Regions from separate parts of the Lelliottia sp. RD5 genome, predicted to be linked through region 2. Evidence: predicted binding sites of a transcription regulator. Region 2 holds the regulator's gene; each other region holds the start of a gene.

Evidence for each region. The regulator PurR, encoded in region 2, represses purine synthesis genes. The targets are predictions, from matches to a motif close to CANGCAAACGTTTGCNTG.
Region 1: the regulator PurR is predicted to act here: its motif matches at 2,500-2,517, upstream of tusA (sulfurtransferase TusA).
Region 3: the regulator PurR is predicted to act here: its motif matches at 1,536-1,553, upstream of AC0LWE_RS14690 (nucleoside-specific channel-forming protein Tsx).

What each region holds. Positions count from the first base shown of each region.
Region 1 is NZ_JBVYHQ010000008.1:86,002-90,848, forward strand. Features, by position in the region: gene AC0LWE_RS19855 (MFS transporter) at 1-1,067, shown strand, start outside; gene AC0LWE_RS19860 (DcrB family lipoprotein) at 1,060-1,617, opposite strand; gene AC0LWE_RS19865 (7-cyano-7-deazaguanine/7-aminomethyl-7-deazaguanine transporter) at 1,690-2,355, opposite strand; gene tusA (sulfurtransferase TusA) at 2,577-2,822, shown strand; gene AC0LWE_RS19875 (TRAP transporter substrate-binding protein) at 2,969-3,952, shown strand; gene AC0LWE_RS19880 (TRAP transporter small permease) at 3,978-4,487, shown strand; gene AC0LWE_RS19885 (TRAP transporter large permease) at 4,498-4,847, shown strand, end outside.
Region 2 is NZ_JBVYHQ010000001.1:793,598-798,444, forward strand. Features, by position in the region: gene sodB (superoxide dismutase [Fe]) at 1-18, shown strand, start outside; gene AC0LWE_RS03960 (MFS transporter) at 57-1,223, opposite strand; gene cydH (cytochrome bd-I oxidase subunit CydH) at 1,387-1,476, opposite strand; gene purR (HTH-type transcriptional repressor PurR) at 1,773-2,798, shown strand; gene punR (DNA-binding transcriptional activator PunR) at 2,817-3,728, opposite strand; gene punC (purine nucleoside transporter PunC) at 3,841-4,847, shown strand, end outside.
Region 3 is NZ_JBVYHQ010000004.1:115,389-120,235, reverse strand. Features, by position in the region: gene ribD (bifunctional diaminohydroxyphosphoribosylaminopyrimidine deaminase/5-amino-6-(5-phosphoribosylamino)uracil reductase RibD) at 1-269, opposite strand, end outside; gene nrdR (transcriptional regulator NrdR) at 274-723, opposite strand; gene AC0LWE_RS14695 (SadB/YajI family lipoprotein) at 879-1,418, shown strand; gene AC0LWE_RS14690 (nucleoside-specific channel-forming protein Tsx) at 1,692-2,570, shown strand; gene secF (protein translocase subunit SecF) at 2,766-3,737, opposite strand; gene secD (protein translocase subunit SecD) at 3,748-4,847, opposite strand, start outside.

The DNA of each region.
Region 1 (4,847 bases), on a different contig from region 2:
CAGGGCTGGTGATCAGCCTGCAATATTTCGCCACGCTGTTGAGCCGTCCACAGTCAGGCCGTTATGCCGACCTGTTTGGACCAAAAAGTATCGTGGTGGTTGGATTATGCGGCTGTTTCCTGAGCGGCCTGAGTTATTTGCTGGCAGCCACCACCAGCGGCTGGCCGATAATGAGTCTGGCGCTGCTGTGCCTTGGGCGCGTGATTCTGGGGATAGGGCAAAGCCTGGCGGGAACGGGCTCAACGCTGTGGGGCGTGGGCGTCGTCGGTAATGCGCACATTGGCCGCGTGATTTCGTGGAACGGGATCGTGACTTACGGCGCGATGGCGCTCGGCGCACCGCTTGGGGTGCTGTGCTATGCGTGGGGCGGGCTGCACGGCCTGGCTCTGACCATTATGGCCGTCGCGTTTATTGCTATTTTGCTGGCGATTCCACGACCAAAAGTCAAAGCCACAAAAGGCAAGCCGCTGCCGTTTCGCGCCGTTCTCGGGCGCGTCTGGCCGTACGGCATGGCGCTGGCGCTCGCCTCCGCAGGTTTTGGCGTGATCGCCACCTTTATCACGCTGTTCTACGACGCCAAAGGCTGGGATGGCGCGGCGTTCGCGCTAACGCTGTTTAGCTGCGCGTTTGTCGGGGCGCGTCTTCTGTTCCCGAACGGCATCAATCGCCTTGGCGGTCTGAACGTGGCGATGATTTGCTTCGCCGTTGAGATTATCGGCCTGCTGTTGACCGGGATCGCCGACGAACCGTGGATAGCGAAGATTGGCGTGTTCCTCGCGGGCGCAGGATTTTCATTGGTCTTTCCCGCGCTCGGCGTGGTGGCGGTTAAAGCGGTACCGCAGCAAAACCAGGGATCGGCACTGGCCACCTACACGGTGTTTATGGATATGTCGCTGGGCGTGACGGGCCCGCTGGCAGGGCTGCTGATGGCGTGGGCGGGCGTGCCGGTGATTTATCTGGCGGCAGCGGGGCTGGTGGGTGTGGCATTACTGCTGACGTGGCGCTTAAAAAAACGGCCCCCGACGCAAACGCCGGAGGCCGTTGAATCCTCATCAAAAATTACTTGATGACGATGGTATTGATGATGTTTTCAGCCGTGGTTTGTGCTTTCTGCTGATCTTCCGCTGGCAGCGTGATCTGCAGGGTCAGCAGTTTGCCATCTACTTTACCGAGCACCACGGAAGAGTAAGCGGTCTGACCCTTCGCGGAGATGATGCTGTCCAGCTGTTGCAACGTGTGGCCTTTCAAGTCGATAGACTTGTTGGTCACGACCTGGAGCTGCGGGTCGCGGCTACGCTGCTGGTCTTCCAGACGCTTCGCCAGCACGGCCAGATCTTCGTTGGAGTCGTCGCCCACAATCACAATCACGGCTTTCTGTCCGGTTGCATCGGAATAGACGTGCATATTATTCGCCTGCGTCCCCAGCTTACCGCTCTGATCGGTCATATCCGCTGGCAAGGCGAAACTGAGTTTGCCATCCATCAGCTCGACCGCCTGGCCGGTCGCATTACTTTCTGCGGCCGCGCCCTGAACAGGTGTTTTGGTGTCGCTGTTATCACAGGCCGCAAGACCCACGACCAGCAGGCCAATCCCGACATACTTAACCAGATTGCGCATTGACTTCTTCCTTTCGATAAACGGCCATAACGGCTCATTCATCCATCTTATCACAACTGATAAAGCGAACGTTTAACCAGCCTGCAATGCGGTGATTTCAGATTTATCTGCCAGCCTTTTCAGCAGCATATTTAACAATACGCCGTACATCGGCAGGAAGAACACGATGCTAATAAGCACCTTGAAGCAGTAATCGACCAGCGCGATTTCCATCCAGTGCTCGGCCATAAATGCATCCGGGCTGCGCCAGAAGGCAATAAAGAAGAAGGCCAGCGTGTCGCTCACGTTACCGAACAGCGTTGAGGCGGTCGGTGCCATCCACCAGCGATGGTTTTGACGCAGACGGTTAAACACATGGACGTCAAGAATCTGTCCCAGCGCATAGGCCATAAAGCTTGCGGCGGCGATACGGGCGACGAACAGGTTGAAGTGCAGCAGCGCCTCGAAACCTTGCCAGCTTCCCATATAAAAAAGTGATGAAATCCCATACGACACGAACAGTGCAGGCAGCATCACCGCAAAAATAATGCGTCGTGCCAGCGGCGCGCCAAAAATGCGCACGGTTAAATCAGTCGCGAGAAAAATAAACGGGAAACTGAATGCGCCCCAGGTGGTATGAAAACCAAAAATGGCGATCGGGAGCTGCACCAGATAGTTGCTGGAGGTAATCACCAGCAGATGAAAAAGCGATAGCCAGAACAACGCTTTTACGCGCTGCGATTGAGAGAACTGCGTCATATTGTGACCTTTTTGATTAATGTTTGGGGTGAGGGAACCCAATTTGAATCTGACACCTTAGGCTTCAACAACAACGCCTGATGGCCCAGATTCTGAACCGGCCGCATAATACTGCTTTGACAACACATTGCAATGGCTAATTATCACGCAATCGTTAACCTGGTTTGCTTTGCCCAAAACGCGGCGTAAACTACAGCCGTTTTTAGATGATTGAGACGATGATGACCGACCTGTTTTCCACTCCAGACCACACTCTTGATGCCCAGGGCCTTCGCTGCCCGGAGCCTGTTATGATGGTGCGTAAAACCGTGCGCACGATGCAAACCGGCGAAACGCTGCTGATTATCGCTGACGATCCGGCGACCACGCGAGACATCCCCGGTTTTTGTACTTTTATGGAACATGAGCTGATCGCGAAAGAGACCGACGCGCTGCCGTATCGCTATCTTTTACGCAAAGGCGCGTGATCGAATCTACGATTTCAAACCATCGTTTCAAAATTTATCGCTTTTGTGAGTTGCTTCACCCCCGCTTTCCAGGACGTAGTCTAATTTTTAAGCGTAAAACTAAAACAACGTTTTAACGCTTATCTCACTACCCTGGAGTTGACCCGATGAAAACGACCCTTAAGCCGTTACTGGCCTCGTTGTGCCTGTCCACCGCGTCACTGCTGTTCGCCACCACGGCGGCAGCGCAAACGATCAAAGCTGCTGATGTTCATCCTGAAGGCTACCCAAACGTGGTGGCCGTGCAAAACATGGGTGAAAAACTCAACCAACAAACCGATGGCAAGCTGGAGATTAAAGTTTTCCCTGGCGGCGTCCTGGGTGATGAAAAGCAAATGATTGAACAGGCGCAGATGGGCGCTATCGATATCATTCGCGTCTCAATGGCGCCTGTGGCGGCGATTTTACCGGATATCGAGGTCTTCACTCTGCCGTACGTGTTCCGCGACGAAGACCACATGCACAAGGTGATTGACGGTGATATCGGCAAAGAGATTGGCGAAAAACTGACGGCTAACCCAAAATCGCGCCTGGTGTTTCTGGGCTGGATGGACTCCGGCACGCGTAATCTGATTACCAAAGAGCCGATCGTCAAACCAGAAGACCTGCAGGGCAAGAAAATCCGCGTGCAGGGCAGCCCGGTCGCACTGGCAACCTTGAAAGCGATGGGGGCTAACTCGGTGGCGATGGGCGTCAGCGAAGTCTATAGCGGGATGCAAACTGGGGTGATTGACGGCGCGGAAAATAACCCGCCAACCTTTGTGGCGCATAACTACATGCCGGTTGCTAAAAACTACACCCTCAGCGGCCACTTCATCACGCCGGAAATGCTCCTCTACTCCAAAGTGAAATGGGACAAACTCAGCGCTGACGATCAGCAGAAAATCAAAACTCTGGCGCGTGAGGCGCAATTTGAGCAGCGTAAACTCTGGGACGCTTACAACCAGCAGGCGCTGGATAAAATGAAAGCGGGCGGCGTGCAATTCCACGACATCGACAAAGCGGTGTTTATCAAGGCGACTGAACCGGTGCGCGCGCAGTACGGCGATAAGCACAAGGAACTGATGCAGGCCATCGCGGACGTCCAGTAAACCCTAACGTGTTCGTGGAGGACGTATGTCCGAACTCTACCTGAAGTGGATGGACCGCCTGTACCTCTTCGCCATGGGCGTCGCGGGCGTGTCGCTACTGGTCATGACGATTGTTATCCCCATCGGCATTTTCTCGCGCTATGTGCTCAATCGCGGGGAATCCTGGCCGGAACCGATCGCGATTATTTGCATGGTGACTTTCACCTTTATCGGCGCGGCGGTGGGGTATCGCGCCGGGTCGCATATTGCGGTGAATATGCTCACCGATCGTCTGCCCGACATGCTCAAAAACCTGTGCGCGCGGATCGTGGATCTGCTGATGTTGCTCATTTCCGCATTGATCTTCTGGTACAGCCTGCTGCTGTGTATCGAACTGTGGGAACAGCCCGTCGCAGAGTTCCCCATCCTCACGTCGGGTGAAAGCTATCTGCCGTTGCCGGTAGGTTCGGCCATTATGATCCTGTTTGTCATTGAGCGTTTGCTGTTTGGCTCGCAGGAAAACCGTCCGGTCGTGTTGATCGGTAACCACAGTTAAGGGGTGAACAATGGATGCATTTATTTTGTTATTCACCCTCGCCATTTTACTGGCGCTGGGGATGCCGGTGGCCTTCGCCGTCGGGCTAAGTGCGGTTGCGGGTGCGCTATGGATTGACCTGCCGCTGGAAGCGTTGATGATCCAGATTACCAGCGGGGTGAATAAATTCACGCTGCTGGCGATCCCGTTCTTTATCCTGGCGGGCGCGATCATGGCAGAAGGGGGCATTGCCCGACGGCTGGTGAACTTTGCGTACATTTTTGTCGGCTTTATTCGTGGCGGCCTGTCGCTGGTCAATATCGTCGCATCGACGTTTTTCGGCGCGATTTCCGGTTCATCGGTGGCGGATACGGCATCAAT
Region 2 (4,847 bases):
AAGAACTTCGCCGCGTAAAAACGACTCGCAGAAGGGCTAACCCTTCTGCGTTTTTATCACTCGGCTGCGCAAGCGGGTTGCGGTTGTTGGCGCCCGGACAAAAGCACCAACAGCAGACCCAACCCCGCAATAATCGCCCCCATAACCGGAACAAAACTGTATCCCAGCCCAGCGGAAATCACCGCGCCCCCTGCCGCTGCACCCAGCGCATTGCCCAGGTTAAACGCCCCGATATTCACGGAAGATGAAAGCCCAGGTGCTTCGTGCGCCACTCGCATGACACGCATCTGCAACGGCGGTACCACCGCAAACGTCGCAGCACCCCATACCACCATGGCGATAGCAGCGCCGAACTCGTTACGAGCCAGCCAAGGAATGGCGACCATGATGACGATGAGCAACGTCAAGAATCCTTTCAATGTACCGCTCACTGAACGGTCCGCCAGTTTGCCGCCCAGGTAGTTGCCGAGGGTGAATCCCACACCAATCAACACCAGCATTGCCGTTACAAAGAACGGTGTGGCATGCGTAATGTCGTGCAGCACGGGCGAAATATAGGTATAGAGCGTAAACATCGCTCCAGCGCCCAGTACCGTCGTCAACAGCGCAGACAGCACCTGCGGACGGAGCAGAACCGACAGCTCTTTGCGCACATCCGGACGCTCGCCCGCTCCGCCTTTCGGCAATGAGAAGAACAGCGCGATCATCGCCACGACACCCAGCATCGCTGTCGCAAGGAAAGACATACGCCAGCCGATGACTTCACCCAGCCAGGTGGCCGCCGGCACGCCGCCAATATTCGCAATCGTTAGCCCCATAAACATCGTGGCGACCGCGCTCGCCTGTTTGTGCTTGGGTACCACGCTTGCGGCCACTACCGACCCCAGGCCAAAGAATGCGCCGTGATTGAGGCTGGTCAGAATGCGCGACAACAGGAGGGTGGTGTAGTCCGGAGAGAGCGCCGAAAGCACATTACCCAGGGTGAAGATGGCCATCAGAAAAATAAGCGCATTACGACGCGCGCGATGGGAAAGCAGTAACGTCATCAGGGGTGCGCCGATCATCACGCCAATGGCATAAGCACTGATCAGCATGCCCGCCGCAGGAATAGAAACGTCAACCCCTTTAGCGATGACCGGTAAAAGCCCCATTGGGGAAAACTCGGTGGTGCCGATCCCAAATGCGCCAATTGCAAGGGCCAGCAGTGGAAAATTGATTTTCATTCATTAACTCCGGATACCGTGCCTTTATGCGACACAGAAAAACATGCCGAAAGCATGACAGCAATCACAAAAAATGAGAAGTTAACAAATTGGCAAAAGATTATTGTCGGGAGAGTAACAATGAAAGGAAGAAAACGAGGGAGAAGGCTCTCCCCCGCCTGAATCAGTGCAGAATAGCTGTAAAACTTGCCGCAACAATCAAACCCAGCACGATAATCGTGGTCGTTAACGAAAACTTAAGATCGGTATTCATCAATTTTTCTCCTTTTAATCCCCACATGAAAAGTGAGCTTGCTCATTTTTACACAGTTTACCTCAAAAATCTTCCTGGATTTAGGCTGATAACCGTTTTTGCGCTTCCCCTTTTCATCAAGATAAGACAAAATTCCACGCTAAATTTATAAGCGTACCGGCCACTGACCCCCTCCTGACGTCCTGTGTCGTTTTCCCGGCGTATCGCAATTCAATTTGCGAGATTAGGGTGAGAGAAGGCAAACGTTTACCTCTCAATTTATCAGGAGCTTAGGATATGGTCTGGAGTGACAGCTAATGGCAACAATTAAAGATGTAGCGAAACGCGCAAACGTTTCCACTACAACCGTATCACATGTAATTAACAAAACCCGTTTCGTGGCGGAAGAGACGCGCAACGCCGTTTGGGCTGCAATCAAAGAATTGCACTACTCACCGAGCGCTGTTGCTCGCAGCTTGAAAGTGAATCACACCAAGTCAATTGGTCTGCTGGCGACCAGCAGTGAAGCGGCCTATTTCGCCGAAATTATCGAAGCGGTTGAGAAAAACTGCTTCCAGAAAGGCTATACCCTGATTCTGGGAAATGCCTGGAACAGTCAGGAAAAACAGCGCGCTTACCTGTCGATGATGGCGCAAAAGCGCGTCGATGGCCTGTTGGTCATGTGTTCCGAATATCCAGAATCCGTGCTGTCGATGCTCGAAGAGTATCGTCATATCCCAATGGTGGTAATGGATTGGGGTGACACGCGCGCTGACTTTACCGATTCCGTTAACGATAACGCCTTCGAAGGCGGTTACATGGCTGGCCGTTACCTGATCGAACGTGGTCATCGCGAGATTGGTGTCATCCCCGGCCCGCTTGAGCGCAACACCGGTGCTGGCCGTCTGGCAGGCTTTATGAAAGCCATGGAAGAAGCGCTGATTACCGTCCCGGAAAACTGGATTGTACAGGGCGACTTTGAGCCAGAATCGGGCTACCGCGCGATGCAGCAGATTGTTTCGCACTCACATCGTCCGACAGCCGTGTTCTGCGGCGGTGATATTATGGCGATGGGTGCGCTTTGCGCAGCCGATGAGCTGGGTTTACGCGTCCCGCAGGATATTTCCGTGATCGGGTATGATAACGTGCGCAACGCTCGCTACTTTACTCCCGCGCTGACGACGATTCATCAGCCGAAAGACTCCCTGGGTGAAACGGCGTTCAACATGCTGATGGATCGTATCGTCAGCAAGCGTGAAGAGTCTCAGTCAATTGAAGTCCATCCGCGTCTGATTGAACGTCGCTCCGTCGCTGACGGACCGTTCCGCGATTACCGTCGTTAATCGTTTCTACGGGGCCGGTTATTCCGGCTCCCGTAGCCACTCTCTGTTCAGCGTTTCACTATCACCTAAATAGTCCAGCAGCCAGGCCAGCGCAGGCGACATATCGTTTTGCTGCCATGTCAGGCAACAGGCCGCAACCGGAAACGGATTTTCAAGCTCGAGCGCCACCCATTCTCCGCGATCAATCCGTGGACGCGCGAAATGCACAGGCACCATCCCCACACACAATCCAGCCGACAAACAGGTTGCCGACGATTCCCAGTCTGGCGCGACGACCCGCCGCTGGTTATCAAGCAGCCAGGTGATGCGCTTTGGCAGCGATCGTGACGTGTCCTCCATCACCAGCGACGGCCAGTTGCGCAACACGTCGTCACTCAGCGGGCCTTCCATCGTGGCCAAAGGATGATCGCTTGCCACCACGCAGCGCCAGCTCAATGTTCCCATATCCCGAAAGGCATAGCGGCCCCCGACGGGAATGGCCTGTGTCGCGCCGATCGCCATCTCCACCCTACCGTCGGATAACGCATCCCATACGCCATTAAACACTTCCTGGGACACGCGAAGTTCCACATCCGAGAAATGGCGATAGAAATCGACTACCATCTGCCGCGTCCGTTGAGGTTTAACGATGTTATCCACCGCAATCGAAAGATGACCGCGCCAGCCATTGGCAATCTGCTGGCACTGTTCACGCGTGATCATCATTTTTTTGATAACAGATCGGCCTTCTTTCAAAAACCACACGCCAGCCGGGGTCAGAACGACATCCCGATGACGGCGTTCGAACAGGGGTACTGCCAGCCACTCCTCCATCTGCCGTACCGTATAGCTGACGGCAGATGGTACGCGATGCAGTTCTTGCGCGGCTCCGCTAAAGCTACCATTTCGGGCGACAGCATCCACAACTTCTAATGAATATTCAGACCACATTTTTTGCCTGCAAAATTTTTGAACGCAACCGCCAAATATTAGCGTTTCACAAGCCAGATTGCACTCCCTACACTCTGCGCCAAAGTACACCTGCCTTCATTAGGAAATGACAATGCAACCCAACAACGGATTCTTAGTCTGGCTCGGCGGTTTGAGCGTGCTGGGCTTTTTAGCCACCGACATGTATTTGCCGGCGTTTGCCGCGATGCAGCAAGACTTGCAGACACCGGCTGCCGCAATCAGCGCCAGCCTCAGCTTGTTCCTGGCCGGTTTTGCCTTCGCACAGCTGCTGTGGGGACCGCTCTCTGACCGTTATGGCCGCAAACCTATTCTTCTTCTCGGCTTAACCATCTTTGCGCTGGGATGTCTGGGCATGCTGTGGGTGCGTGATGCAACCTGGCTGCTGGTACTGCGCTTTGTGCAGGCGTTTGGCGTGTGTGCTGCCGCAGTGACCTGGCAGGCGCTGGTCACCGACTACTATCCCGCATCCCGCGTTAACCGTATTTTTGCGACCATCATGCCGCTCGTGGGGCTTTCACCGGCGCTGGCGCCGCTGCTCGGGAGCTGGATTCTGGTGCATTTTGACTGGCAGGCGATCTTTGCCACGCTGTTTATCATCACCCTGGTTCTGATGTTGCCCGCGTTTGCGCTTAAGCCCGCTCAAGCCAAACCTGTCGAGAACAATGCGGTACGTGTCACCTTTATGTCACTGCTGCGTTCCCGCGCTTATCGTGGAAATGTGCTGATTTACGCGGCCTGTTCCGCGAGCTTTTTTGCCTGGCTCACTGGCTCACCGTTTATTCTGCACGACATGGGTTACACTCCTGCAGTGATTGGCCTGAGCTACGTACCGCAGACCATCGCGTTCCTTGTCGGCGGCTATGGCTGTCGCGCAGCGCTGCAAAAATGGCAGGGTCAACAGATGCTGCCCTGGCTGTTGGTGCTGTACGCGCTGAGCGTTATCGGCACCTGGGCTGTCGGGTTTATTCCAAACGTCGGCCTGGCTGAAATCCTAATCCCGTTCTGCGTGATGGCCGTGGCTAACGGCGCTATTTATCCGATCGTGGTTGCCCAGGCGTTGCGTCCGTTTCCTCATGCAACGGGTCGTGCTGCGGCATT
Region 3 (4,847 bases), on a different contig from region 2:
TCAATCAGCGCCTCGCAGCACGGCGGCGTTCGCCCATGATGGCTACAGGGTTCAAGCGTGACGTAGGCCGTGGCACCCCGCGCCTTCTCACCTGCCATACGCAAAGCGTGGACTTCGGCGTGAGGCTCACCGGCGCGATAGTGGAAACCTTCGCCGACAATTTCGCCGTCTTTAACGATAACGCAGCCCACGTTGGGATTGGGATGGGTAGTGAAACGTCCACGCTGCGCCAGCTTCAGCGCGCGCGCCATGTAAATCTCATCCTGCATGCGCTTAATCCTGTAGACGGGCGATCTCTTCGCCAAATTCTTTAATATCTTCGAAGCTGCGATAGACAGACGCGAAGCGGATATAGGCCACTTTATCGAGCTTTTTCAATTGCTCCATGACCAGATTGCCGATCATTTTGCTCGGCACTTCACGCTCGCCGGTGCCACGCAAATGCGATTTGATGTGATTCAACGCCATTTCAACGTCATCTGCGCTGACTGGCCGTTTTTCCAGTGCTTTCAGCATCCCTTTGCGCAGTTTTTCTTCGTTAAATGGCTCGCGCACGTCGTTACTTTTCACGACGCGCGGCATCACCAGCTCTGCCACTTCAAAAGTCGTAAAACGTTCGTTGCAGACCAGACACTGCCGACGACGGCGTACAGAGGAGCCTTCCCCTACGAGACGAGAGTCGATTACTTTGGTATCCACGGCGGAACAGAATGGGCAATGCATACGGTGTCCTGACTATCTGGTTAACTGAACTCTATTTTAACCCGAACTGGGCTGACAACAAAGGAAGAGCGCTTTTTGAGATAAAGGATCTATACCAGACGGCATCTTACTGACTACCATTACGATAATCCGTTATTTTTATGGAAATAAACGCAATGACAAGACGTTACCTAAGAATACTCGCGCTGGGAAGTCTCTTCACGTTGAGCGCCTGCGCACAGCAAAGCGAAGTTCGTCAAATGAACCAAAGCGTCAGCACGCTGAACAGCGCCATGACGAAACTGAACCAGGAAACGGTCAAGATCACCCAGCAAAATGCGCTGAATGCAAAATCCAGCAGCGGCGTGTATCTGTTACCAGGCGCTAACACCCCAGCACGACTGCAAAGCCAGGTCGGTACGCTGAAAATGTCTCTGGTTAATATTGCGCCAAATGCAGACGGCACAAGCGCTACATTGCGAATTCAGGGCGAATCTAACGACCCATTACCTGCGTTTAGCGGCACCGTGGAATGGGGGCAAATTCAGGGAACGACCGAAAGCTTCCAGGAAGTGAACGTGAAAAACCAGCTTATTAACGCCCCAGCAAGCGTGCTCGCGCCGAGCGATGTGGATATCCCGCTGCAATTAAGCGGCATTACACCCGATCAATTAGGCTTCATCCGCATCCACGATATCCAGCCTGCCGTTCAGTAGTACTTTTTAGCGGAACGCGTGACAAGCGTTCCGCTCCCACCCCCCTGACCTTCCGCAAAGATTGGCAATATTGCTGTTTGCCATTACAATCCCCGCCGTTTAAAGTACGCAAACGTGAACGCAATCGATTACGCGTATGATAGATATGTGAAACAACACATATTTTTGTGAGCGAGGATTCCTATAATAGGCTCCGCAGAAACACGAAATATTTTGAAACGCAAATCGCGCATTTTTCACTCCCGGAAGGGAATTTCAATCAGTGGCATGATTATGAAAAAAACATTATTAGCAGCCGGTGCAGCGCTGGCACTTTCCTCTTCTTTCGCTGTTAACGCAGCAGAGAACGCAAAACCTGAGTATGTTTCCGACTGGTGGCATCAGAGCGTCAACGTAGTGGGTAGCTACCACACTCGTTTTGGACCACAAATCCGTAACGATACCTATCTGGAATATGAAGCTTTCGCTAAGAAAGACTGGTTTGATTTCTATGGTTACCTGGATGCGCCCGTATTCTTCGGTGGTAACACCGATGCGAAAGGTATCTGGAACCACGGTTCTCCACTGTTTATGGAAATCGAACCGCGCTTCTCTATCGACAAGCTGACAGGCGCAGATCTGAGCTTCGGTCCATTCAAAGAGTGGTATATCGCGAACAACTATATCTACGATATGGGTCGCAACTCTTCTGGTCGCCAGAGCACCTGGTATATGGGTCTGGGTACTGACATCGACACCGGTCTGCCGATGAGCCTTTCCCTGAACGTGTATGCGAAATACCAGTGGCAGAACTACGATGCAGCAAACGAAAATGAGTGGGATGGCTACCGTTTCAAAGTGAAATACTTTGTACCGATCACCCAGCTGTGGGGCGGTAATCTGAGCTATATCGGCTTTACCAACTTCGACTGGGGTTCGGACTTGGGCGAAAAGAGCGACTATGCTGAAAACGGTATTAAGCAGCGTACCAGCGACTCTATCGCGTCCAGCCATATCCTGGCGCTGAACTACGATCACTGGCATTATTCTGTCGTTGCCCGTTACTGGCACAACGGCGGCCAGTGGAACGACGATGCCGACCTGAGTTGGATGAAAGAAAACGTCCGTTCTACCGGTTGGGGTGGTTACCTGGTAGTAGGTTACAACTTCTAACCCCATGACAAAGGCGCTTCGCTGAATCAGCCTTGCGCCTCGCAGACAAAAAGCCAGCTATGCTGGCTTTTTTATGTCTCGAATCCAGCGCCATCGTCCGGCCTGAGTGCAGGATATTGACTTACCGTCTGGATACCCTCCATAAAAAAATCCCGGCCTTGCGACCGGGATTTCAGTGTCAGAATGCTGTTGCCGTTACGGCAGAATAGACGGCTGATCCGCCCCTTCCTTTTCAACTTTCTGCTGGATCAAGTGCTCACGCTTCATACCCAGTTTCAACGCCAGCGCGGACGCGACGTAGATTGAGGACGCCGTACCGATGGAGACACCGATCAACATGGTCAGCGAGAAGCCTTCCAGAATCGGGCCACCGAAGAGGAACAGCATCAAGATAACCATCAAGGTCGTGCCGGATGTGATCAACGTACGGTGCAGCGTTTGCGTCAGTGAAACGTTAAAGATTTCATACGGCGTACCGCGACGAATCTTACGGAAGTTCTCACGAATACGGTCCGATACCACGATACTGTCGTTCAGAGAGTAACCGATAACCGACATCAGAGATGCCACGATCGTCAGGTCTACCTCAATATGGAACAGCGACAGCACGCCCATTGTAATGACCACGTCGTGCGCCAGTGAGATAACCACACCCGCAGCAAGACGCCACTCGAAGCGAAAACCGACGTACACCAGAATGGAAATCAGCGCCACCAGCAGTGCCATGGCACCGTTTTGCGCCAGATCCGCACCGACACTCGGGCCGACGAATTCGATACGCTTAACGGTCGCATCCTGGCTGGTCGCTTCGTTAATCACGTTAACGACCTTGCTTCCCAGTTCCTGGCTGCCGTTGGCATCGTGAACCGGAGGCATACGCACCATGATGTCGCGGCTGCTACCGAAGTTCTGCAGCTGCGGCTCTTCAAAGCCCGCCTTCTGCAGCGCTTCGCGCATTTGGTCCAGATCAGCGGGTTTTTCCAGCGTGATTTCAATCACCGTACCACCGGTGAAATCAAGACCCCAGTTAAAACCTCGGACACCAATGATGGCAATCGAGACAATCAGCAGAAAACCTGAAATGCCGAAAGCCCAGTAGTCCCAGCGCATAAAGTCCCAGACTTTACGGCCGTGGTTCAATTGTTCAACAGTATATTCCTGTGCCACAACGCACTCCTCAGATAGACAGCTTTTTGACGCGCTTGCCGCCATACAGCAGGTTCACGATGGCACGGGTGCCGACAATAGCGGTAAACATTGACGTTGCCACACCGATACCGGTTGTAATAGCAAAGCCTTTGATTGCGCCAGTCCCCACTGCATACAGGATAAGAACCTTAATCAGTGTTGTTACGTTTGCATCGAAGATAGAGCTGAAAGCGCCTTTATAGCCTTCGTCGATCGCTTGTTGTACCGAGCGACCGTTGCTCAACTCTTCTTTGATACGTTCGTTTATCAATACGTTAGCATCGACCGCCACCGCAAGGGTTAGAACGATACCTGCAATACCCGGCATGGTCAGCGTCGCCCCTGGCAGCAGGGACATAATGCCGATGATCAATACCAGGTTTGCGATCAGCGCGGTCGTCGCAATCAGGCCAAACTTCTTATAGAAGAACAGCATGAAGATAATAGAAACCGCCAGACCAGCCAGACACGCTTCCAGGCCCTGAGTGATGTTCTGCATCCCCAGCGTTGGACCAATGGTACGTTCTTCAACGATCTGAATAGGCGCAATCAACGCACCGGCACGCAGCAGCAGAGAGAGCTGGCGGGCTTCGTTCGGGTTGCTGATGCCGGTAATACGGAAGCTGTTACCCAGGCGAGACTGGATATTAGCGACGTTAATCACCTCTTCCTCTTTCACCAGGATTGCACGACCGTTAGCATCTTTCTTACCGCTGTCTTTGTACTCCACGAACAGGGTTGCCATCGGTTTACCGATGTTATCCTTGGTGAAGTTCGACATGATGTTACCACCCGCGCTATCAAGCGAGATGTTAACCTGCGGCTGGTTGTATTCGTCCTGGTTAGACGTGGAGTCAGTGATGTGGTCACCGGTCAGAATCACACGCTTGTACAGCACAACAGGCTGGCCTTCACGCGTTTCTTTCACTTCGGAATCACCCGGCACACGACCAGACGCCGCGGCAGATTGATCCACATTGGTGTTCACCAGACGGAATTCCAGCGTCGCTGTCGCACCCAAAATTTCTTTGGCGCGCGCAGTGTCCTGGATACCCGGCAGTTCTACCACGATACGGTCTGACCCCTGGC